Regions from separate parts of the Lachnospira eligens ATCC 27750 genome, predicted to be linked through region 1. Evidence: predicted binding sites of a transcription regulator. Region 1 holds the regulator's gene; the other holds the start of a gene.
What was found. Region 1 encodes HrcA, which represses chaperone genes, less so after heat shock. Its sites were predicted from a motif close to TGTTAGCACTCNNNNNNNNNGAGTGCTAACA; they were not measured.
Positions count from the first base shown of each region.

Region 2: the regulator HrcA is predicted to act here: its motif matches at 3,551-3,581, upstream of EUBELI_RS11595 (Hsp20/alpha crystallin family protein).

Region 1 covers NC_012778.1:1,398,278-1,406,513, forward strand. Annotated here, with positions in the region: gene dnaJ (molecular chaperone DnaJ) at 1-311, opposite strand, end outside; gene dnaK (molecular chaperone DnaK) at 401-2,287, opposite strand; gene grpE (nucleotide exchange factor GrpE) at 2,355-2,993, opposite strand; gene hrcA (heat-inducible transcriptional repressor HrcA) at 3,011-4,105, opposite strand; gene EUBELI_RS06600 (C39 family peptidase) at 4,317-5,192, shown strand; gene thrC (threonine synthase) at 5,250-6,737, opposite strand; gene EUBELI_RS06610 (AP2/ERF family transcription factor) at 6,957-7,769, shown strand; gene EUBELI_RS06615 (3-isopropylmalate dehydratase large subunit) at 7,766-8,236, opposite strand, start outside.
Region 2 covers NC_012780.1:217,907-226,142, forward strand. Annotated here, with positions in the region: gene EUBELI_RS11565 (ATP-dependent helicase) at 1-438, opposite strand, end outside; gene EUBELI_RS11570 (hypothetical protein) at 461-676, opposite strand; gene EUBELI_RS11575 (nitroreductase family protein) at 769-1,314, opposite strand; gene EUBELI_RS11580 (M48 family metallopeptidase) at 1,400-1,936, opposite strand; gene EUBELI_RS11585 (hypothetical protein) at 1,957-2,169, opposite strand; gene EUBELI_RS11590 (YbaK/EbsC family protein) at 2,162-2,638, opposite strand; gene EUBELI_RS14845 (hypothetical protein) at 2,796-2,918, opposite strand; gene EUBELI_RS11595 (Hsp20/alpha crystallin family protein) at 2,961-3,401, opposite strand; gene EUBELI_RS11600 (arginase family protein) at 3,651-4,424, opposite strand; gene plsX (phosphate acyltransferase PlsX) at 4,447-5,436, opposite strand; gene EUBELI_RS11610 (flavodoxin family protein) at 5,493-6,215, opposite strand; gene EUBELI_RS11615 (acetyl-CoA carboxylase carboxyltransferase subunit alpha) at 6,208-7,119, opposite strand; gene EUBELI_RS11620 (acetyl-CoA carboxylase carboxyl transferase subunit beta) at 7,153-7,923, opposite strand; gene EUBELI_RS11625 (ACP S-malonyltransferase) at 7,926-8,236, opposite strand, start outside.

The DNA.
Region 1 (8,236 bases):
CCGCCAAAGAGATCTCCGAAAATATCTCCCATGTCACCAAAATCGAAATCGAAGCCACCTGCTCCAGCTCCACCTGCTCCGCCTTCAAATGCGGCATGGCCAAACTGGTCATACTGTCTTCTCTTTTCAGCATCGCTTAACACCGCATAAGCTTCAGAAGCCTCTTTGAATTTTATTTCAGCTTCTTTATCCCCTGGATTCATATCAGGATGATATTTCTTTGCAAGTTGTCTGTATGCTTTCTTAATAGCAGCGTCATCGGCATCCTTAGGCACGCCAAGGACTTCATAATAATCTCTCTTATCTGCCATGATTGCTTCCTCTTTCTTATTTAATCAACAGAAACTGCACGGAGTTTACACCCCATGCAGTCCTTATTCCAGTCAGTTATTGCTGACAATTAAACCTCTTTGTAATCTCCGTCAACTACATCATCACCGTATGGAGCTGAACCATTAGAAGCACCAGCACCCATATCAGGACCTGCACCTGCTCCCATGTCTGGGCCTGCACCACCAGCAGCCTGCTGTGACTCATATAACTTAGCGAAAAGCTTCTGAGCACTTTCCATAAGTTTTTCCTTGGCAGCCTTGATTTCATCAACCTGTGCATCTGTCATGTTTTCTGGGTCAGAACCATCAACAAGTGCCTTTAATGCGTTAAGGTCAGTCTCAACTGCAGCCTTGTCAGAAGCATCAAGCTTGTCGCCTGCCTCATCCATAGCCTTCTGTGTCTGGAATACCATTGAATCAGCTTCGTTACGTGCATCAATAGCATCCTTACGCTTCTTATCCTGAGCCTCGAACTCAGCAGCTTCCTTAACTGCCTTATCGATATCTTCATCAGACATGTTAGAACCAGCAGTAATTGTGATGTGCTGTTCCTTACCTGTTCCAAGGTCCTTAGCAGATACATTTACAATACCATTGGCATCGATATCAAATGTAACTTCAATCTGTGGAACACCTCTTCTTGCTGGAGGGATACCATCAAGTCTGAACTGTCCAAGTGACTTGTTATCTCTGGCAAACTGTCTTTCACCCTGTACAACGTTGATATCAACGGCTGTCTGGTTATCAGCAGCTGTAGAGAAAATCTGACTCTTCTTTGTAGGAATAGTTGTATTTCTCTCAATAAGTCTTGTAGCAATACCACCCATTGTCTCGATTGAAAGTGAAAGTGGTGTTACATCAAGAAGAAGGATATCACCAGCACCTGCATCACCAGCTAACTTACCACCCTGGATAGAAGCACCGATAGCTACGCACTCATCTGGGTTAAGAGTCTTGCTTGGCTCATGTCCTGTTAATGACTTAACCTTATCCTGTACAGCAGGGATTCTTGTAGAACCACCAACTAATAATACCTTTGAAAGCTCTGAAGCTGTAAGACCTGCATCTGAAAGTGCATTCTTAACTGGCTCTGCAGTCTTTTCTACAAGGTCATGTGTTAATTCATCGAATTTAGCTCTTGTAAGAGTCATCTCAAAGTGCTTTGGTCCTTCAGCTGTAGCTGTGATGTAAGGAAGATTGATTTCTGTCTGAGTTGTGCTTGAAAGTTCCTTCTTAGCCTTCTCAGCTGCTTCCTTAAGTCTCTGAAGAGCCATTGTATCCTTAGAAAGGTCAACGCCTTCCTTAGCCTTGAAATCATTTAACATATACTGTGTAACAGCATTATCGAAATCATCACCACCAAGCTTGTTATTACCAGCTGTAGCAAGAACTTCAATTACACCATCACCGATTTCGATAATAGACACATCGAATGTACCACCACCTAAATCGTAAACCATAATCTTCTGCTCATGCTCATTATCAAGACCATAAGCTAAAGCAGCTGCTGTAGGCTCGTTGATAATACGCTTTACATCAAGACCTGCAATCTTACCAGCATCCTTAGTAGCCTGACGCTGTGCATCGTTGAAGTAAGCAGGAACTGTTATAACTGCCTCTGTAACCTTCTCACCAAGATAATTCTCTGCATCTGACTTTAACTTCTGTAAAATCATAGCTGAGATTTCCTGTGGAGTATATTTCTTTCCATCAATCTCAACCTTGTAATCTGTACCCATATGTCTCTTGATAGAAGAGATTGTCTTATCAGCATTAGTAACTGCCTGACGCTTTGCAGGATCACCTACAAGTCTCTCTCCTGTCTTTGAAAATGCAACTACTGAAGGAGTAGTTCTTAAACCTTCTGCGTTAGCGATAACAACTGGCTTACCACCTTCCATTACAGCTACGCAAGAATTAGTTGTACCTAAATCAATACCAATAATCTTTCCCATGATAAAATGTCCTTTCTATAATTAAATTGATTAATACCTTGTGTTACATATGCTTTCTGGCTTATCGCTAGTTAGCAACCTTGACCATGCTGTGTCTTATAACCTGGTCTCTGTATGTGTAGCCCTTCTCAAACTCTTCAACTACGATGTTCTCTCCAACTGAATCATCCTCGACATGCATTACTGCATTGTGGAAATCTGGATTGAACTCACCGCCTAAAGCTTCAATAGGCTTAACATCTGCATCCTCAAGCATCTTTAAAAGCTGCTTGTGAACCATATCCATTCCCTTAGCGAATGGAGTTTCAAGTTCCTCATCTGTCACACTCTTAAATCCTCTGTCGAAATTATCAACAATAGGTAAAAGCTTCTTAATGATATCTGAGGCTCCCATCTCGAACATAGTAGATTTCTCTTTCTCTGTTCTCTTTCTGAAATTATCAAACTCAGCCATCTGCCTCTTTACTCTGTCCTGAAGTTCTTCTATAACTGCATCCTTAGGATCTTTCTTCTTAGAGCTCTCAGTGCTCTCATCCTGTGCCTCGGCCTTGTCTGATTCATCAGCTTCACATGTATTCTGACTTTCATCAGCCTTACATTCTGATTCGCAGTTGCAGGCTTCTTCTTTCTTAGCATCAGTCTCCTGATTCTTTACTTCATCCTGAACTGTCTCTTCTGATTTCTTTTTCTTTACATCCTTTGACACTTCAATACCAACCTTTCCTAAGTTTTCTTAAATACATCATCCAAATGCGTCTGCATCTCTTTTAAGGTATCAACAACCTTTTCATAATCCATACGCTTCGGTCCAATAATACCAATTGTTCCCTTCATTCCATCCTGCAATTCATATGTGGCTGTTACCACACTACAGTCCTTCATGGACTCAACCGGTGTTTCATTTCCTATATATACCTGAATGCCGTGGTTATCATCTTCAGTCTTATCTGAATCATCCTTGTCATTAACAAGTCCAGACAAGCCCTGTTTTTCCTCCAAGGCATATATAAGCTCACTTGCTTTCCCGGAATCACTAAGCTCCGGATACTTGAATATGTTAGTTGCGCCGCTTGTGTATATCTTCAGGTCGTCAGCCTTACTTATAGTCTCAACAATCGCGTCTAACACTTCTTTAACAATACCCATATGCTCACCTGCCTGGCTCTCCATCTTGGATATAAGTCCCAGATGCATTTCCTGCAATGTAAGACCTGTGAGTGTTGTATTAAGAAGAAGATTAAGCTTCAGAAGATTCTCTGGTGAAATATCCTCGCTGATAGTTATAACCTTGTTCCTTATAAGATTACCTTCCATAACAATAACAGCAAGAAGCTTATTCGGTTCAAGCTGTGAAAGCTGAACAAATCTTAACTTATTACCAGTTACCTTAGGAGTTGTTATCATCGTGGCATAATTAGTATTATTCGCCAGAACCTTTGCTACATTCTGAAGAAGCTCCTCTACTCTGTCTACCTTCTCTGATAAGGCATCCTTCATAGAATCAAGTTCTTTCTCTTTATCACCAACCTGCTGTTCTCTTAAGGATATCTCTTCCTCTTTCTGGGCCATTAAATCGTCAACATATAATCTGTAACCCTTATCAGTTGGAATTCTTCCAGCAGAGGTATGTGGCTGTACAATGTAGCCAAGCTCTTCTAAGTCTGCCATCTCATTCCTTATAGTTGCTGAACTTAGCTGTAAGTCAGTCAGCTTGGAAATCGTTCTTGAGCCAACCGGTTCTCCGGTATCAAGATAATTCTGAATAACAGCTTTAAGTATCTTAACCTTACGGTCATCCAGTCGTCCATCCGTCTCCATGGCATCCTCTCCTTTCATCTTGTTAGCACTCATCAGATTGGAGTGCTAATATCGATACATTTAAGATATCACTACCCTTTCGTGATGTCAACAATAATATTTCTTTTTTCTATAAATAATTTATAAATTTATTGAACAGAATCTTAACATACTATATAATTCAGCTATAAATATCATTATTATATATAGAGATATTTACCAAGGAGTTATAATGAAAAAACACAGTTCAAAAAAAACATTTTTAAAGATTCTGCTTATACTTTCTCTTATCGCTGCATCTGTTACAATATCATCATTCCTTATCAATATGAAAAATTCTTCTCCTGATAATGTAAGTATTAACATAACACCAGTTGGGACTATTTCATCGGATGATTTATCGCGTGGAGAAGTTAATAATTCTGACAGTTCACAGGATAATAATAAAAATAATAATCCAGAGGATTCTTATAAAGATTTTCACAATACAATTCATTCTGAAAATGAACTGAAAGAACTACTGACATCTGGAAGAAAAGCGTATATAGATAATTTTCCGTGTCTGAATCAGTTACCGGAGCTTCCTACCGGCTGTGAAGTCACATCTCTCACTATGGTTCTTAACTATCTTGGATATGATGCTGATAAGACAGACCTGGCTGCTAATTATTTAAAAAAAGAAGACTACCCTGCTGCCAATCCTAACACAGCTTTTGTAGGAACACCTTTTGATAAATCATCATACGGCTGCTATGCTCCAGTTATTACAGATTGTGCTAATCTGTATGGTGCCCATGCCATTAATATATCTGGAGCCTCAATCGACCAGCTCTGCCAGTATGTTGAAAATGGACAGCCTGTTATTGTGTGGGCAGCTATGAATATGAATTCTATTGATTATGGTTCTTCTGTATGGATTGCTAAGGATGGTCAGCTTGTTATCTGGCCCGGTATGGAACACTGCCTGGTTATGATTGGATTTGATGCATCAGCAGATGAAGTATACACGGCTGATCCTCTGTTAGGAGAAATAAAAACATATAAATTTTCTGTATTTTATCAAAGATGGCTTGAACTTGGCTGTCAGGGAGTAATTGTTGACAGATAAATAAAAAAACTCCGGACCATCATCACACGGTCCGGAGATTTTTATTTTCTTATAATATTAGATTCCAAGAATCTTCTTAACTTCATCACACATCTTATCAGAATCACATACAGTATCATGAAGAACTGGTGCTGTTCTGATTTCTTCAATTGCGTTAGGAACTTTGACATTGCTTATCTTGCTAAGCTCATCTACAAGTTCGAAGTCTCCCATTGAATCATACTTAGAATCAATAGCATTCATAACACTTCTTGTAAACTTATATGGGCTTGCTGTTGAAGCAATAACTGTTTTAGTTGTATCGCCAGTTTCCTTTCTGTACTTATCATATACAGTTGCAGCAACTGATGTATGTGTATCGATTACATATCCGCAATCTTCATATATCTTCTTGATTGTAGCAGCGTCCTCTGCCTCTGTAGCATAATTGCCATAGAAGTCAGCTAACTGTGCTTTCATATCATCTGTAATCTTGTATTTTCCTTCTGACTTTAATGATGCCATAAGCTCTGCATTCTTAGCTGCATTATTGCCGGCAATTCTGTATATAAGTCTCTCAAGGTTGCTTGAAATAAGAATATCCATAGATGGTGAAGTTGTAAGAACGAATTCTCTGTTTCTGTCGTACTCACCTGTTGTAAAGAAATCATATAATACCTTATTCTCATTAGATGCGCAGATAAACTTATTAATAGGAAGTCCCATGTTCTTAGCATAAAATGCAGCTAAGATATTACCAAAGTTACCTGTAGGAACAACTACATTTATCTTCTCGCCATCCTTAATCTCTCCATTAGCTAATAACTTGGCATATGCATATACATAGTAGACAATCTGAGGAACAAGTCTTCCGATATTGATTGAATTAGCTGATGAGAACTGGAATCCGGCATCATTCATAACCTTCTCTAATTCCTTATCAGAGAAAATATTCTTAACACCTGTCTGCGCATCATCAAAGTTACCCTTGATCCCGATTACATATGTATTGTCACCCTTCTGTGTAACCATCTGCTTCTCCTGAATTGGGCTTACACCATTCTTAGGATAGAATACGATAATCTTAGTTCCAGGAACATTAGCAAATCCAGCTAAAGCTGCCTTTCCTGTATCTCCTGATGTAGCTGTAAGAATGACAATTTCATTCTTAACATTGTTCTTCTTTGCAGAAGTTGTAAGAAGATGTGGAAGTATAGAAAGTGCCATATCCTTGAAAGCTATTGTAGCTCCATGGAAAAGTTCAAGGAAATATTCATTCTCAACTTTAACAAGTGGAGTCATCTCCTCTGTATCAAACTTAGAATCATAAGCTCTGTCTATACAGCTCTTAAGTTCTTCCTCTGTGAAATCATCAAGCATAAGCTTCATAACTTCATAAGCAACTTCCTTATAATTCATCTTAGACAACTCTTCTAAGCTTTTATCTAATGATGGAATACTCTCTGGTACAAAAAGTCCTCCGTCTGCTGCCAGCCCCTTTAATATAGCCTGCGATGCAGTAACCTTAACACTGTCGTCTCTAGTACTTCTGTAGAACATGCTCATCTTTAATACACCTCATAATTAATATAGTGTGCCTGCGAAAACGTCGTAGGCTTTTGATATTATACAACAGACTTCTGTGCAAAAACAATACCTTTATATATCAGTTTCATCATTTGTTTGATATTTTGCCACATTTTCTACACATTTCACTTATATGTTTTCCCGCATTCTTTTAATATATGTTATAATCCATGTAACAATATTTAAAGGAGACTCACCATGACAGGAGTTTACGAGGCAAGAAAGAAAAGCGGTGAAATATATTACCGTGCGTCATTTACATATAAGAATAAACACATCAGCCTCGGAAGTTCCTCTGACGAGGCTTCCTGTCATGCCATGTACAACGAAGCCTGTGAGATAATAAACAATTCTTCTGACCACTGGATTGATACTGACCACAGAACAACTTCATATAATGAAGCAATGACACTTTCTCTTGGTAAATACATCTCACTTATCAATTTCAGGGATAACAACATTTATATAAAGACACCTATATATATGTGCCATAAATATTTCCTGTATTTTCTCAAAGAACATGAGGTTTTACAGTTTTCTACTGATGACCTTTTTTACTATTCCAACCACACAATTATGAGCCGCGGAGGATATTATTTTGTAAATGATTATGGAATGCAGACAAGCATTCTCTCAAGATTCGGAGTAAGAAGCCACTCTGTAAAAGGCAGGGATTATGTATTTAAAAATGGGGATACGCATGATTACAGATACGAAAACATTCTTGTTGTCAATAAATACAATGGTGTTTCCCAGTTTACTAAGAATGGACGAATTATGTACAGAACCAGGATTCATATTAACGGCGACTATATACTCGGTGAATTCTCATCCGAAGCGGAAGCTGCAATTGCATATAACAAGGCCGTTGACATGCTTTCAGGCCTTGTAAATATAACTTATACCCCTAATTACATAGAAGGCATATCCTCCGTAGAATATGCCTCCCTTTATCACAATATTATATTGTCTAAGAATTTCAGAAATTATGTAAAGTCTGTCTGTTTTTAAGCCTCCACAATCTTTCCAGCAATAGCACTTGCTGCTGCTGTAGCTGGAGACGCAAGGAATATCTTAACCTTGCTTGTTCCCATTCTTCCAAGGAAGTTTCTGTTGTTAGTTGCAACAACTACCTCTCCGTCAGTAAGAATTCCGCCTGTTCGTCCACAGCATAATCCGCATCCTGGATGTGTAACAATTGCTCCGGCTTCAACAAGTGTCTCAAGTGTTCCGTCTGCAAGAGCTTCTTTATATATCTTGCGGCTTGCAGGAGTAACTATTAACTTGACAAATGGTGCAACCTTCTTACCCTTAAGAATAGCTGCTGCACACTGAAGATCCTCTAATCTTCCATTAGTACATGAACCGATGAATACCTGATCTACTGCTGTTCCGGCAAGCTCTGTAACAGGCTTGATGTTATCTACCTGTGATGGACATGCAATAACTGGAACTAAATCCTCTGCATTATATGTAAT
Region 2 (8,236 bases), on a different replicon from region 1:
CTTGGTTATGTCTATATCACTCATTATCTTCTTCGCAGTATTGTCCTTGAGCGATATTCCCATATCCTCTGCCACGTCCTTAATCATCTCCAGCTCTGCCTTCTTATCAAGAATCGTGAATGTCTTGGGAAATGTCAGCCTGTGAATCTCCTCTTTAAGAAACATGTTACAATATCCGTGAAATGTTCCCGTAAAACAGTTGGCATTATCACCAACAATATTCCTTAACCTGTGCTTCATCTGCGAAGCTGCCTTGTTTGTAAATGTAAGCGCCACAATAGATGATGGCTCAACGAACAGTTCTGTTATAAGATATGCTATTCTATATGTAAGTACAAATGTTTTTCCCGAACCTGGAACTGACGCAACCCTTATGTTGCCTTCTGTCTGTGTTATTGCCTCTGTCTGTTCCTTCGTTGCTCTTTCTGGTATGTTCATAGTCCTCTTTACCTGTAAATATTTAGTATACCTTTGGTATCTCTCCATCAATTCCATACATTTGTTTAAATGTATCTATATCCCCAGTCTGCTTAATCAGCATTATCTCCTCTATCTTACCGGTATGGATATCCTGAAATCCTGCAACCTGCTCACCTGTGCATACGCTTGTTTTCAGTACCGGTTTCTTATTCATTTTATCATAGGATTGTGTGTGTTTCTTTTTAAATATGCTCATCATTTACAACTCCAAAGCCTGCCTGCTTGTATTGTGCTGCTTTCATCATTTTATCTATTAGCTTTCTTGCTCCAGTTCTAGATTTATAATCATTATATAAATTTTGCGACAGCATCAAGCTCTTTTCTCTTAGGTCTTTCAGGTGGCTCTTGTCCCCTGTGGCCGACAGCAATAACAGACACAACATTTTCACTGTCTGGAATATTAAGCAATTCTCTTAACGCCTCACCATCTCTAATGCCCATTACCAGAGTATCAAGCCCCAGTTCAGCAGCTTTAAGAAGCAGATTATCATTCTGCAGACCAAGGTCATAATAGCCCCAGCCGTCACCAGCCTCATTAACCGGACTGCCTGTATTCTTATCAAAGCCGACCATTCCCTTTACAAATGTTGTGACTATATATGCGCCTGCTCCTTCCGAATTAGCCTGATTAAATTCCGGAAGACATTTTTCTCTAAGTTCTTTCACCGCATTTTCAGATAATACACAGTAATATCTTGATGTCTGCAGATTCTTCCATGAAGGTGCATATGACGCAGCCTTAATAAGTTCCTCAAGCTGTTCCTTAGTAACCTTTCTCTCTGGATTATAATTTCTTATGCTTCTTCTTTTCTCCATTACTGCCTGTAATTCCATATGTATACCTCTTTTCTATGATTATAGTTACTAATGTTTCCGCTCAATCTACACATCATTATCTGCTTATCATAAAATGCCTCCTCTAAGTAAGTTCATATCCCTTTAACTGCTTTCTGTATGTTCTATACTCCGGACAGTATTTTTCAACCTCCGCCCAGAATTCTGCCGAATGATTCATATGCCTTCTGTGCGAAAGCTCATGCACGATTACATAATCCATCAGCTCCTGCGGCATATAATACAACTGGTAGTTGAAATTCACATTGCCTTTAGAACTACAGCTTCCCCACCTTGTTTTCTGGTTACGGATAGTTATTCTTCCAACGCTCACATTCATTATATCACAGTAATACTGTACTCTCTTTTCAAATGTATCCTTTATATTATCAAGTTCCTGATTCGACAGACATTCAATACCCGGCGCACCTGTACCGTGTCTGTTATCTGATTTCTGTCTGACAAAATCCAGTTTCTTCCTGATCCATTCATCATGTTCTTCTATAAATCGGTTAATCGCTGCTGATGACATTCGCAATGGAGTTCTTACTATCACTTTCCCATCTGCGTGAACCTCTATTCCTATTGTTCTTCTTCTGGATTTTATTACCTGTATGTTCATGATTCTACCTTGTAAATGCTTTATCTTCCCACAACCTTCTTAAGATATTCATTTTTCAGCTTATTCTGCTCTTCAAGCCTCTTATTTTCATCTTTTAAATGCTGTATATATTCCCGTGTCAGTTTAACACCTCCACGAACCGCTATGTCTTCATGCTTTTCCATCTCATCAAGCCACTGGAATAATGACTTTTCCCTGATTTCGTTATATGTGTTATCTTCTCTGTTAAACATTTTCCGCCTCCTTGCACACATCAACCCAGCCCTTAGCCTGTGAAGCGTCTTCTAACTCAGCAATTGTAAGTTTCACCGCAGAATGGTCGTCACCTGCTGCCGGATACACAATATCGAACTGTTTAAGGCTTTCATCAAGATATACATCAATGCCCTCATTAATGCCAAATGGACAGACTCCACCGGGAGCGTGTCCGATTATATTCTCAACCTCTTCAAATGGTATCATCTTTGCTTTTACATGAAATGTGTCTTTATATTTTCTGTTATCTATCTTCGCAGTTCCTTCTGTGATTATCAATACTGCCTTGTCGCCCTGAAGAAAAGACATTGTCTTGGCTATCCTTCCTGGCTCGACTCCAAGTGCCTCCGCTGCCATTGCAACCGTGGCTGTTGATTCACCAAGCTGTATTACATGCTCTCTGTATCCTGCTTTCTCCAGATATCCAAGTGCTTTTTCTAATGACATATAAACCCTGCCTTCTTTCCACATATTTTTAAACAGTTTCTATAATACCACACACGCGGCTTCCAATGGCATATATTCTTAAAATTTCATATTTAGCAATTGCTGATTAAATAAAAATCCCGCGACAGTCATACAACCGTCACGGGATTAAAATCATTTATTCATATGTGTGTTTCTTATGCTTACCAAAAGCTGCCTGTTCCTCGACACTGTGGTCTGCAACATTCATCTTCTGATGTACTTTCTTTTTCTTTAATGGATGCTTTGGATTCTTATCCATAACAATCGCTCCCTTTCTAATTCAATAATAAATGATTAGTCATTAGCCTTCAATAGCAATGTACTTCTTATTCTCAACTGCTTTAGCTTCTTTCTTAGGAACTGAAAGTCTTAAGATACCATCTTCATACTTAGCCTTGATATCTTCCTGTGTGACACCTTCACCTACATAGAAGCTACGGCTCATAGCACCAGCATATCTTTCCTTACGGATGTATTTACCTTTCTTATCCTTTTCATCCTTATCAAGTCCCTTAGCAGCACTTATTGTAAGGTAACCGTTATCAAGCTGTGCATTAATTTCATCCTTCTTAAATCCTGGAAGATCAATATCAACTTCATAACCTGTATCAGTTTCCTTAACATCAGTCTTCATTACATTATTTGCATGCTTACCATATAAAGCCTTGTCAACTTCAGGAAATCCGAAGTCCATCCAATCATCATTAAATAAATTCTCTCCAAAAATACTAGGCATCAACATAAGTCATTCCTCCTTTAACATATATCATTATCTTGTTACCTTGTTTCTTTGGAACCGGGATGTTTCAGTAACCTCTTGAGGTACTTTCCTTTACTTTCGTACCTCTTTTGGTTCCCTTCCTTTGTTCTTGGCTACGTTATATACCTTTTTATTAGCACTGTCAAGGGGTGAGTGCTAATTTTTTTTATTTTCCAATTATAAAATCCCGCAACCCCAGTATTTACATGGGATTGCGGAATTATAAAATATTTATAAACTATATTTTTTCAGTCGTTTCAAAAGAAAATTATATAATTCTTTATTAAGTTCTCCGTTCTTTTCCTCATCTTCCATATATTCAGGAAGCGGCATATTTGTATCACATTCTCCACATATATCAATACCTAAAACCTTCTGGTTTCTTATAATTATCCCAAGTATATGCTCTAATGTCCCAAGCTTCATATGTCCCTGACTCCAATTGGTTTCACTTATGCTTTCATCAAGAACATCCTTATCAATAGATATGTATACAGGAACTGATAAATCAATCTGGTTTGTTTTAGATTCCATTGCTTCGGCTCTTATCTCCTGTGCTGAATATGTTATAAGTTTATTACTTCTTAACCCAATCGCATTAATATCTTTCTTCTCTGGTCCCACCAGAATAAGCTGGCAAATATACGGATTGTCTTTAATCACCTTTCCTGCCCAGTCTCCGCAACTTGTTAATCCTTCAATCATAGGTTTTTGCATATCGGTATGGTGATCAAATACAACTAAAGAAAACGGTTCCTTAATTCTGTCAGTCATTATCTTAGTAACATAATGGTAGTTACCCGAATCAATAAAATGTATTCCATGAATTCCAACAGAATCAACTCTTTCACCTATCTGTTTTTCAGCTTCGTCTGATACATACATATCACATCCTGTAATATCAGTGCAGTCTATCCATGTAAGTGATGTTTTTTCCTTAGCAAATTCATCATCATATACACCTGTGAAATCAAGAATAAAATTGTTGTTTTTCTCTCTTTGCATTATTCAATCACCTCAATGGATGTTACTTTTTCTCAAATTCCTCGCTTATCTTCTCCACAAGATTATTCTTTGCAAGTCCATAAGCAATCTTAACTGTATTATACACTGTTTTGTCCGTTGCTGCTCCATGTCCCTTAACAACCGGCTTCTTAACGCCTAGAAGAATTGCTCCGCCTTCATTGTTGTAATCAAACTTTGGCTCAAGTCTGCCAATAAATGCCTCTAGCTGTGCCTTTTGGGTATCAGATGCACCTGCTGCTGCCCTTCTTATATCATCAAACACAACCTTTGCTGTTCCCTCGATTGATTTAAGAAGCACATTCCCTGCAAATCCATCACATACAACAACATCTGCGTTGCCGTCTAACACTTCTTTGCCTTCAATATTACCTGTGAAATTAAAACCACATTTTTCTAAAAGCTCATGAGCTTCCTTAATAACATCACTTCCCTTTCCAGCTTCAATGCCATTAGAAAGTGTTGCAACTGTCGGATTCTCAATTCCGAGTGTCTTCATGTAAGCTACACCGAGTCTTGCAAAATCGACAAAACGGTCTGCCTTGCAGTCAATATTGGCACCGCAGTCAACTATACAGAATGGCTTGTCATTACGGCCATTAAGAACTACTGAAAGTGCCGGTCTTGTCGCATTTAACTTGCCAAGTATAAGGATAGAACTTATAAGCACAACTCCTGTTGCACCACATGTCACGAATCCACCGATATCCTCATTCATGCGGCACATTTTAAGTCCCTTGATTAAGGACGAATCAGTCTTATCGTGGTAAGCGTCAACCGGGTCATCATAATTAGTTATCTCCTGTGTGCAGTCCACTATCTCAAGCTGCGATTCATCATAAGTTACATTGGCAAGGAAATCCTCCAGCTCGGTCTTCCTTCCCATCAGATATACATACAAATCTTTATTCTCACTGATTGCCCTGATTGCACCCAAAACAAGCTCTGTCTGCGGCTTGTCAGCACCAAGCAAATCTACAACTATCTTTATCAAATCTCATCCTCCTTGTTTTACGAAGTAAAATCCGAGTCCATTGACGAGGAGAGGATTTAGCCCTCCTTCTGCTCCCTCCAGAAATTATCAAGCAGATTCTTATACACTGCCTCTGAAAATGGAGCTTTTGACAGCTTCTGCTTTGTCTCCTCTGACAAATGCTTTGTCGCAGCAAACTCTTTTCCAGCCGCCTCATACTTTGATAAATATCTGTCAAGTCTTGAACTTGCACCCAGTTCAATTAATGTCTTTAACTGTGGACATAGAATTGCTGTAAATCCATTTTTACCACATATGCACTCATATTCCTTAAGAAGCGAATCATAGACTGACTCTGACTCCGAATAAGCACATCCCGATATAAGAACCAATTTCTGTCCCGTCTTTGGATTTCTTATGCCGTGAAATGACTCGCCATTTTCAGGTGGCTTCTGTCCCCTGTAAGTACACATCATGCTTAAAAGTCTGTCTGTGAAAAGCTTCATCTGTCCCGGCATGCCAAAAAAATACAACGGATAACTTTCAATTATAATGTCTGCTTCTTCTATTCTTTTCTTAACTGCCGGCATGTCATCATTTTTGATAACACACTCGCCCTCAGTCCTTGCCCAGCATGAAAGACAGCCCATGCATGGAGTAACATTTAAGTCGGAGATAGTAATTATCTCCGACTCGTATTCACCACCTTCGCACATTCCCTTTACAAATGCGTTGGTTACCGCCATTGTAGTGCTGGCACTCTTATGTGGACTTCCATTTAAAACTAATATCTTAGCCACGTCCAAATAATCCTCTTCTCTTTCTTGCAGGAGCCTGTGATACACCAAGTAACTGTGCTGCTCCAGGAACCTCTCCTACTGCCTCACTGTATTCGCTGTAACGGCCTATTTTTCTGTATTTCTCATATCTGTCATCAAGAAGCTTATCAACCGGCTTCTTCTCTAACTGCTTTATTTCTTTTGAAAGGTCGTCAGCAAGCTTTTTCATAAAATGTGATGTTTCTTTCTCTTCTGAAAAATCTTCCGGTTCTTCAACAACCTTTTCTACAATACCCATTTTATTAAGGTCTGATGCTGTAAGCTTGAGATGTTCTGCTGCCTCTGGCGCTCTCTTAGGATCTTTGAATAGAATACTTGCACATGACTCAGGTGTGATTACTGAATAATATGCATTTTCAAGCATCCATACTTCATCCGCAACAGCAAGTGCAAGTGCGCCGCCGCTCCCGCCTTCACCAATCATTACTGATATAATAGGTGTCTTAACATCTGTAAGCTCATACAGGTTGTTGGCGATTGCCTGTCCCTGTCCTCTTTCTTCTGCGCCCTTACCGCAGTTAGCACCCTGTGTATCAACAAAACAGATAACAGGTCTGTGGAACTTTTCAGCCTGCTTTATAAGTCTTAATGCTTTTCTGTATCCTTCTGGAAGAACGCAGCCAAAATTCCTTAAAAGTCTTTCGTTTAAATCTCTTCCTTTTTCAATTCCGATTACAGTTACAGGCTTTCCGTTAAGTCGTCCGATACCTCCAACAATGGCATGGTCGTCTGCAAAGCATCTGTCACCGTGAAGTTCTACAAAATCAGTTATTGTAGCATTTATATAATCCGATGCAGTTGCTCTGCCGCTCTTTCTTGTACGGCAGATTCTGTCATAAACACTTAAATTCTCGTTTGTCATGATTAATCTTTCTCCTTATATTGCAATGCAATACTGTTATGCACTTACTGTTTCTGCATGTATTGCAAGAATGTTAGCAAGATATGCCCTCTGTTCCTGTCTTGGCACGATATCATCTATAAATCCGTTCTTTAACTGGAACTCTGCGCTCTGGAAATTATCCGGAAGCACTTCACCTGTAACCTGCTCTACTACTCGCTTTCCTGCAAATCCAATCATTGCACCCGGTTCAGATATGATTATATCTCCAAGCATTGCAAAGCTTGCTGTAGCACCGCCCATTGTAGGGTCTGTTGTACATACAACATATAAGAGTCCTGCGTCACTATGTCTCTTGGCTGCTGCTGAAACCTTTGCCATCTGCATAAGTGACAGTGCACCCTCCTGCATTCTTGCACCACCTGAAACTGTATATCCGATAACCGGAAGTCTGTTCTTTGTAGCATATTCAAAAAGTGCTGTAATTCTGTCCCCAACAACTGTTCCCATAGAACCCATCATGAAGTTAGGCTCCATAATGAATATACATGTATCATTCCCACCGATAGTTCCTCTGCCGCATACAACGCCCTCTGTCTCACCGCTCTTTTCTCTGGCAGACTCATACTTTTCCTTGTATGATGGAAAATCAATAGGATCTGTAAATTCCTGATCATTAAACATTACATCAAACTTTTCTGTAAGCATCTGAAGTCTGTTCTTTGCCGGCATACGATTTAGCTTCCCGCATAACGGGCATATGTAGTAATTCTTCTCCAAATCCTCTTTATTGATTTCTTCTTTACATTTGTTACATTTGACTGTCATTATTATTCTCCTGCCTTGATGTTCTCAATTGTTTCATTCAACGCATCAACTGTTGTAACTGTGTACATCTTTGCTTCTGGAAGTGTCTTCTTAACAAATCCTGTAAGTGTCTTTCCTGCTCCTACCTCGATAAATGTGTCTATTCCGTCAGCCCACATATTCTTTAATGTATCCTCAAACCTTACACTTGAAGAAGCCTGAAGTGCTATTGTTTCTATAATCTGTGCTGTATCCTGTGGATAAGGCTTTCCTGTTCTGTTGGCATATATCTCTGTCTGTGGAGCATTAATTGTCATTACCTTAAGTGCCTTCT